4 regions of the Bradyrhizobium sp. STM 3557 genome follow, and region 4 is predicted to be linked to each of the others. Evidence: predicted binding sites of a transcription regulator. Region 4 holds the regulator's gene; each other region holds the start of a gene.

Evidence for each region. The regulator PhoB, encoded in region 4, activates phosphate uptake and scavenging genes when phosphate is short. The targets are predictions, from matches to a motif close to TGTCATNNANCTGTCAT.
Region 1: a site for PhoB is predicted at 832-848, ahead of phnC (phosphonate ABC transporter ATP-binding protein). Genes of this name have one in related genera too.
Region 2: a site for PhoB is predicted at 1,234-1,250, ahead of phnF (phosphonate metabolism transcriptional regulator PhnF). Genes of this name have one in related genera too.
Region 3: a site for PhoB is predicted at 1,197-1,213, ahead of P6U24_RS25845 (phospholipase C). Genes of this name have one in related genera too.

Annotation. Positions count from the first base shown of each region.
Region 1 covers NZ_CP120697.1:6,159,125-6,161,324, reverse strand. The annotation lists gene P6U24_RS28515 (alpha-D-ribose 1-methylphosphonate 5-triphosphate diphosphatase) at 1-109, opposite strand, end outside; gene P6U24_RS28510 (DapH/DapD/GlmU-related protein) at 106-768, opposite strand; gene phnC (phosphonate ABC transporter ATP-binding protein) at 942-1,751, shown strand; gene phnD (phosphonate ABC transporter substrate-binding protein) at 1,833-2,200, shown strand, end outside.
Region 2 covers NZ_CP120697.1:6,153,591-6,155,790, reverse strand. The annotation lists gene P6U24_RS28480 (EamA family transporter) at 1-464, opposite strand, end outside; gene phnF (phosphonate metabolism transcriptional regulator PhnF) at 471-1,196, opposite strand; gene phnG (phosphonate C-P lyase system protein PhnG) at 1,357-1,770, shown strand; gene phnH (phosphonate C-P lyase system protein PhnH) at 1,774-2,200, shown strand, end outside.
Region 3 covers NZ_CP120697.1:5,595,930-5,598,129, reverse strand. The annotation lists gene P6U24_RS25845 (phospholipase C) at 1-1,108, opposite strand, end outside; gene P6U24_RS25840 (hypothetical protein) at 1,665-2,200, shown strand, end outside.
Region 4 covers NZ_CP120697.1:759,937-762,136, reverse strand. The annotation lists gene P6U24_RS03525 (GcrA family cell cycle regulator) at 1-430, shown strand, start outside; gene phoB (phosphate regulon transcriptional regulator PhoB) at 636-1,340, opposite strand; gene phoU (phosphate signaling complex protein PhoU) at 1,356-2,072, opposite strand; gene pstB (phosphate ABC transporter ATP-binding protein PstB) at 2,106-2,200, opposite strand, start outside.

The sequences.
Region 1 (2,200 bases), 2.5 Mb from region 4:
GGTTGATGGCGCCGATCTCGACGAGCTGGCCGTCCATGACCGACAGCGGAGTCTCGACGAATTCATGGCCGAGCAACGCCCGGCCGCCTGCGACAAAAAGTCCCTTCATGGCTCGGCACTTTGCCGCACCGGCTGCCCGGCGTCGAGAGCGGCCTCATACTTGTCCAGGAAATCACCGATCTCCAGCTGCCGGAAATCGGGCAGCGCGACGCGCAGCGCCTCGTGATCCCAGTCCCACCAGGCGAGTTGGATCAGCCGCTCGGCCACATCTTCTGGGAAACGCTGCCTGATCGGCCGCGCCGGATTGCCGCCAACGATCGTGTAGTCCGGCACGTCCTTGGAAACGACGGCACCGGCCGCAATGACGGCGCCGGTGCCGATCGAGCGGCCCGGCAGTATGATCGCGCCGTGCCCGATCCAGACATCGTGGCCGATCGTGACGTGATGCTGTTTGCGCCAGGCGAAGAACTCGGCCTCGTCCGGCTCGCCTGGAAAATAAGCGCTGGCGCGATAGACGAAGTGCGACTGCGTCGCGCGATGCATCGGATGATTGCCCGGATTGATCCGCGTCATCGCCGCGATCGAGCAGAACTTCCCGATCGTCGTGTAGGTGATCTGGGAATCATTGACCACGTAGGAATAGTCTCCCATCGTTACGTCGAGCAGGATCGTGCGCGCGCCGACCTCGCAATAGGCGCCGAGCGTCGCGCCTCGAACGTTCGCGCTGGGATCGATCAAGGGTTCCGTCGAAAGCGACTTGCCGGCCATATCGAGCTTTGTCCGTCTGCTGCTGATGTCGTCCTCTGCTTGTGCATCGTTGATGACAGCAACATGACGCATTGATGACGGTGTGGACCATTCCAGACCGCGGCGGGGCTGTCACACAGCTGTTGAATCCCGGCGCTAGCGGTGGCGCAGGGGCTAAGCCTGTGGAGCAGTGAATGCTGGTAGTTGAAGGTTTGACGTGCCGGTTTGGTGCGAAAGCCGCCATCGATAACGCGTCATTCTCCGTTGCGCCGGGCAGTTTCGTGGGCGTGATCGGCCGCTCCGGCGCCGGCAAGTCCACGCTTCTCCGTTCGATCAATCGCCTGTCCCCCGTTACGGCGGGCCGCATCAAGTTCAATGATGTCGAGGTCACCGCGCTGCATGGCCGCGAGCTGCGCCGCTGGCGCGCCCGCTCGGCGATGATCTTCCAGCAGTTCAATCTGGTCGGACGGCTTGATGTGCTGACCAACGTGTTGATGGGGAGGCTTGCCGAGGTGCCGTCCTGGCGGTCGCTGGCCCAGCTCTGGCCGGCTCAGGATATCGCGGTCGCGATGTCGGCGCTCGAGCAATTCGACATCGCCGCACTGGCGGCGCAGCGCGCGGATCAGTTGTCGGGCGGGCAGCAGCAGCGCGTTGCAATCGCGCGGGCGCTGGTGCAGGAGCCTGACATCATTCTCGCCGACGAGCCGATCGCCTCGCTCGATCCGCGCAACACCAAGATCGTGATGGATGCGCTGCTGCGCATCAACAAGCATTTCGGCATCACCGTGATCTGCAACCTGCATTCGCTCGATCTGGCTCGTAGCTATTGCGACCGGCTGATCGGCATGGCGACTGGCCGGATCGTGTTCGATGGCGCGCCGGCGGCGCTGACCGCGCAGGTCGCGCGTGAGCTCTACGACCTCGAAGCCAACGACGTGATGGACGGGGCGCCGATGCCCCTGCCTGCAACGGTCCCGGCGCTCGGCGAAGTCGCCGCCGCCTGATGTGTTCCGCGTTCGAAGCGAGGCGTCCGAAGGGGACCCTACCGATACTTGTCACCACCAACCTGATCTTAAAGGTGCAATATGATTGATCGTCGTCTCGTTCTGGCCGGCATGGCCTCGCTGGCCTTGGTTTCCTCCGCATCCGCCGACGACTGGCGCGCCAAATATCCGGAGATCACGTTCGCCGTTCATCCGGAGGAAAATGCCTCGGGTGTGACCGAGCGCTATACGCCGTTCGTCAACTATCTGTCCAAGGAACTCGGGGTAAAGGTGACCCTGCGGATCGCCAACGACTATGCTGCCGTTATCGAGGGGCAGCGTGCCGGCAACATCCACATCGGCTATTATGGGCCTGCCTCGTTCGCACGCGCGCGCCTTACCGGCGTGAAGACCGATGCTTTCGTGATCGATGTGAATACGGACGGCTCGAAGGGCTACTATTCGGTGTT
Region 2 (2,200 bases), 2.5 Mb from region 4:
TAGGCGCCAATTAGGACGCCCGTAACGAGCGCCGCCGGGAGAAAATCGGCTCGAACCCTCTCGCGCTGGAAGGCGAGCGACATGATGCCGCCAGAGACAAGCAAAATGCCGATAGCGGACAGGAAAGTAATCGTCTCTTGCGCGAAGACAGCGGCTCCCACCGTAACGAGGACGGGCGAGGAGCCGCGTGAGATGGGGTAGGTCTGACCCAGGTCGCCGGAGCGATAGGTGCGGATCAATGACACGTTATACAACGTATGGATGGCGGCCGACGCGACCACGTATGGCCAACTCGCTGCATTGGGCCAAGATATGAAAACCGTGGTGAAACTCGTGACGCAGACGATGGCTGTCATCATGAGCGTCATCGACCACAAACGGTCGCTGCCGCCTCGAAGCACGGCGTTCCAACTTGCGTGAAGGACTGCGGCGCACGTTACGAAGCCAAATACGATCGGCGTCATGACACCTTAGCTCTCGACTTCGAACGTGACGCGTTCCGCAGCGAAGCGTGAGCGCTTGGTGACCAGCGGCGCGCCATCGGCATCGATATCGGTCGAGTCGACCACGAGAACGGGACGGCCGAGCGCAAGGTCGAGCCGCGTCGCATCGGTCGCGTCGACGATCGCGGCCGTGATCCGGGTCGAAGCGCGGCGATAGTCGCGAACGCCATAATGCGCGAGCAGGGCGGTCATCGAGCGGACCTTTGCGAACACGCCGCCTGCATCGGGGAAGCGATCGGCCGGCAGCCACGAGGTGCTGACACAGATCGGCGTGCGGTCGGCGAAGCGGACGGATTCGATCCGCACCAGCGTTGCACCGGTCTTCAGTCCGAGCTGCCGCGCCAGGTCCCGCGCCGCCGGCTCTTCCGATGTCGCGATGAGCTGGCCGCGCGGCTCGCGACCGCCGGCGCCGACGATCTCGGAGAAGCGGGTACGCGACCTCAGCGGATAGGCCAGCCGCGGCGCCTCGACATAGGTGCCGCTGCCGCGCTCGGCGCGAACCAGCCCGCGCTCGGCCAGCGTCGCAAGCGCCCGCCGCACGGTATGGCGATTGACCCGATAGGTTTCGGCGATCTCGGTCTCGCCCGGCAGCTTCTCGCCGGCCGCGAAGCGGCCGTCCGCGATGTCGCGCTCGATGCCGTCGGCAACCCGGCGCCACAGCGCGACGCCTGATGCAGCGTCCTGCAGGCTCATGGCCGCGTTTCCTTGGGCAGTGTGAAAATCATACCTGTGTCACGAAATCTTCATGGCGCGTCGTTATCAAGTTGTCTAATATCATAGACAACTTCAGTTCGGCAAGATCGAGGTGGGCGTGAGCAGCGAGGCGGCATGGCAGGAGCGGCGCAAGGCGGCGATGCGGGTGCTGGCGCATGCGCCGACCGCAGAGATCGGTTCCAGGCTTGGTGAGATCGAACTGCCCGCGCACGTTCAATTGCGTGAGCCGGAGAACGGTCTCGTGATGGTGCGAGGTCGCGTCGGCGGTGACGGTGCGCCGTTCAATCTCGGCGAAGCCACCGTGTCGCGCGCGGCTGTCAGGCTGGTGAGCGGCGAAGTCGGTTTTGGCTACGCGCTGGGCCGCGACCGCGAAAAGGCGCGTCTGATCGCGCTGTGCGACGCGCTGATTCAGACCGAGGCTTATGCCGGCCTGATCGAGATGCAGGTGATCGTGCCGCTGCGGAACGCGATGGCGGCGAGCCGCACGCAAGCTGCCGCCGAGGCCGCGGCGACGCGGGTTGACTTCTATACGATGGTCAGAGGTGAGGGCTGAAGCATGTCGGTTACCGAGCTTTCGGCGGGCTTCTCTGACAAAGTTATGTCGGCGCAGTCGACCTTCCGCGCCGTGATGGAAGCGATCGCACGCCCAGGCAGTGTGCAGCGCGTAGCCGTGGAACTTGGCGCAGTGCCGGGCCTGATGCCGGCGACGGCGGCCATCGCCTTGACCTTGTTCGATCATGACACGCCGGTCTGGCTCGATCCACGGCTGGCACCTGGCGCCGTCGCCGCATGGGTCAAATTTCATACCGGCGCGCCGGTCACGACGAAGGGCGCGGAAGCGAGCTTCGCGCTGGTCGCCGACGGTGCGTCGTTGCCGCCACTGGACAGTTTCGCGCTCGGCAGCAGCGAATATCCGGATCGTTCGACGACGGTGATCCTGCAGGTCGAGAGCCTGAGCGCAGGACGCGCCTGCGAGCTGCGGG
Region 3 (2,200 bases), 3.1 Mb from region 4:
CCTTCAGGAAGCTGACCGACGGGAAGTTGCCGGCCTGCACCGCGGCGACGAAGTCCTTGATGTCGTATTGATGGTTGGCGCCGCCATCAGCCGAAGTGCCGATCGAAGCGACGTTCAAGGGGCGCGTGTGGCTCAGGTTCCGGGTCGAGGCATAATACTGGAACGGCTGATGGTGCGGGCTGTAATCGGTGACGTTGCCGCCGACCGTCGGCGAGGAGGTGCTGCGCTGACAGCCTGTTGTGCCGTTGGCATTGACCGCCGTGAGGTCGAATCCGCCCTGGAACCAGCCCCAGGTGATGTTGGCCGCGTTGAGGAGATCGCCGACATTCTTGCCGGTCATCTCGGTCGTCGGCTTCGTCGTCGACGAGCAGATGTCGCCGTGCGGATCGCTGTCACCATACATCGTGAAGCCGCCCTGGCCGTCGGCGACGATGTTGTTGATGGTGCTCGTCGGATTGCTGCCATTGCTGGCGGCAAAGCCGATGGCACCGTTGGTCTGGCCTGAAATCAGGTTGACTGCGCCGGGCGTCGACGGACCGAAATTCGTGCTGTAGGAATTGTCGCTCATCGCGAAATGCTGCGCGTAATTCCACAGCGCGGTGACGGTGTTGCCGTCGTAATAGCCCATCACCAGGCCCTTGGTGTTGAACACACCGGTGCCGCCGGTGCCGGCCGCGCCGGTGTTCTTCGGAAACAGGTCCATGCGGCCCGCGTCGAACGCGGCCTGCTCCGGACCATAGGCGTGGTTCATGCTCGCAGTGTGCGCCTGCGAGCGATCGAGCCGGAACGGATTGGCCGCGCCGGTGCCGTTGGCCGCGTTCAGGTTCGGATTGTTGTTCAGCAGGTCAGGGGTCAGGCCGTTGACGCTGGGCGTGTTCGGAAGTGCGGTGAAGGCCGGCTCGCCCGGGGGATTGGTCGCGTTCGGATAAGTGCCAAAATAATGATCGAAGGATTCGTTCTCGCCGAAGATGACGACGAGATGCTTGATCGGAGTCGCGGTGACAAGCGCGTCCTGCGGCGACGCGGCGAAGGCCGGCAGCGTGCCGTTCGCAGCGAGCAGCATCGACAGGCAAAGGGCAGTCGTTGCCCTGCTGATGTGGCGTGGCATGAGGTTCTCTTGATGATGGCGGACGAAGCGCTTCTGCCGAAAGACAGAAGCGGCCCCTGTCGGAGCTTTCGCCTTGTAGGTGCGACGAATGACGCAGAAATGACGCGTCAAAGTCGGAAACATTTCGGTTCTATGACGGCTTGCCGCGACCAATCGGCGCAATGCCTGACAGCTCGCGGCTAGTGTCGGCGCATGACCTGCGTAGCGCAACGCTTCGCCCGTGAAACAGGACTGAAATGTCGTGCGAATAGACTTCTCCCTGGACGTATGCATCGAGTGGGTTTCAGCAATGGTCGGCCGCTCGAGGTGGCTCGACATGAGCAACTGCAAGGGACTCCGCTGCGCGGGTCACTCGAACGAACGAGGTCAATCAATTAGTTCTGATGCGTCATCGACCTGACCGACGCTGGTGAATGATGTACGGTGCTCGCCGCACGCGTGCCGCATTCATCCCTTACGGGCTCGGCTTCATTCGAAGCATGCTTGCTGCGTCCGCGTAGACTTCGCTCAGACCGCATAGGCTGTTGTCGACCACGCCATTTGGAATGACCGCTTCATGCGAGGCAGGCTCCCTCCACGGGACTATCTGAAGCTGGATGCGGGTCTTACGACCCTGCTGATCGGCCCGCGAGACTTCTTCGGCGCCGTCGTGCCGGACAATCTCTTGGCTTATGGAATCGGTGAACTCGAAGAGGCGCTCAGGAGCTTCGAGCGGGATGCGTGCGAGCTTTCCAAGCTGCGCCGCTACTACCTGACGCTCACCGGATTCTCCTGCGATCGACATGGCGATCACGAGGTCGCATCCTTGCTGGCACGAGAGCTCCAACACCGGCGATATGTGGCTGTACGGGTGCCGCGGGTCATCGACACGAGCAGTCATGTCAATATGACGAGCCCGTCGCAAGCCGTGCAGATCCGTCACACTCTGGCGCGGCTCGATGCTCGGCCGAGCAGCGCGCGGACATCGGCTCAGAGCTCGATGACGCGCATAGCTGGGACGCGGCCGAGCCTAGCAGGCAGCGGCGTGGCCGCCGGCAGCACCGGCGCAAACATCCTGTCGTTCTCGCCGACGATTCCGCCGACGCCGCAGCA
Region 4 (2,200 bases):
GGAACTCGGAAACGTGACGCGCAATGCGGTGATCGGCAAGGTGCACCGGCTCGGCCTCTCCGGCCGTGCCAAGAGCCCGGCGACAACCGCGCCGCGCCAGCGCAAGGCAACCCCGCGCCCCGCGCAGCAGATGATGCGCGTCGCCCGTCCGGTTTCGCGCGGCAACACCGCGCTTGCGCATGTGTTCGAGATCGAGGTGGAGCCGGATCCGGTCACGTTCGACAACGTGGTGCCAATGGGCCAGCGCCGCTCGCTGCTCGAATTGAACGAGGCCACCTGCCACTGGCCGGTCGGCGATCCCTCGAGCCCCGACTTCTTCTTCTGCGGCGGCAAGGCGCTCTCGGGCTTGCCCTATTGCGCGCAGCATTCGCGCCTCGCCTATCAGCCCGCGGCCGACCGCCGCCGCCAGCAGCCGAAGCCGGCACGCTGAGCTGCTAGCTTGCAGGCGCAATTGTAGCTCAACGTCAGCTGTCGTCCCCGCGAACGCGGGGACCCATAATCACCGGCGGGTGTGATTATGACGTGACACCGATCCAGCCCGCTTCAACCATCAACATTCGTGGTTATGGGTCCCCGCGTTCGCGGGGACGACACCGGTGTTTGTTGTAGCACGTGTCGCAACGCCCCGTGTCGTACTACGACTCCGCCTTCGCAAAGCGGTCGTCGAGCGCATAGCCGGCGCCGCGCACGGTGCGGATCGGATCCTGCTCGCGGCCGGGATTGAGCAGCTTGCGCAAGCGGCCGATATGCACGTCGACGGTGCGCTCGTCGATATAGATGTCGCGGCCCCAGACGCTGTCGAGCAGCTGCTCGCGGCTGAACACGCGACCGGGATGTTCGAGGAAGAATTCGAGCAGGCGGTACTCAGTTGGGCCGAGATCGATCGGCCTGCCTGAGCGCGCCACGCGCCGCTTCTCGCGGTCGAGCTCGATATCGCCATAGGCGAGCACCGTGGCGAGCCGCTCGGGGCTCGCGCGCCGAAGCAGGCCTTTCACCCGCTGCAACAGCTCCGGCACCGAGAACGGCTTGACGATGTAGTCGTCGGCGCCGGTCGCAAGCCCGCGCACGCGCTCGCTCTCCTCGCCGCGCGCGGTCAGCATGATGATCGGCAACTGCTTGGTCTCGGGCCGGGCGCGCAGGCGGCGGCACAGCTCGATGCCGGAGAGGCCCGGCAGCATCCAGTCGAGCACCACGAGATCGGGCACCCGCTCCTTCAATCGGGTGTCGGCGTCGTCGCCGCGCTCCACCGTTTCGACCTCATAGCCTTCGGTCTCGAGATTGTAGCGCAGCAGCGTGGTCAGCGCTTCCTCGTCTTCCACCACCAGAATGCGCGCGCTCATTGCTCAACGTCTTTCCTAGTTGCCGGGGATCGTGGTCGCGAAGGTCGTCATGTCGCCCTTCGGGCGCTTGTCGACCATCTGCTGACCCTCGATCATGTAGAACACGGTTTCCGCGATGTTGGTCGCGTGGTCGCCGATCCGCTCGATGTTCTTGGCGCAGAACATCAAGTGAATGCAGAAGGAGATGTTGCGCGGGTCCTCCATCATGTAGGTGAGGAGCTCGCGGAACAGCGAGGTGCAGATGGCGTCGACCTCCTCGTCGCCCTTCCACACACTCATCGCCGCCGGCAGGTCGTGGGCGGCATAGGCATCCAGCACCGACTTGACCTGCGACTGCACGAGGTCGGTCATGTGCTCGAGCCCGCGGATCAGCTTCAAGGGATGGAAGTCGCTCTCCAGCGCCGCGACGCGCTTGCCGATGTTCTTGGCAAGGTCGCCGATCCGCTCCAGATCGGTCGCCACCCGCATGGCGCCGACGATCTCGCGCAGATCGATCGCCATCGGCTGGCGGCGGGCGATGGTCAGCACCGCCCGCTCCTCGATGATGCGCTGCAAATTGTCGATCTCGGCATCGGTCGCGACCACGCGCTGGCCCAGCGCGACATCGCGGCGCACCAGCGCGTCGACGGAATCGGTGATCAGCCGCTCGGCCAGGCCGCCCATCTCGGCGACCAGGCGCGTCAGCTCCTGCAGGTCACTGTCGAACGCCTTGGCGGTATGCTCGCTGGCCATGATTGTCTCCTCGGCAATGTGTCCGTGACGGCGTCAGCCGAAGCGGCCGGTGATGTAATCCTGGGTCCGCCGATCGCTCGGCGAGGTGAAGATCTTGCTGGTGTCGTCGAACTCGATCAGCTCGCCAA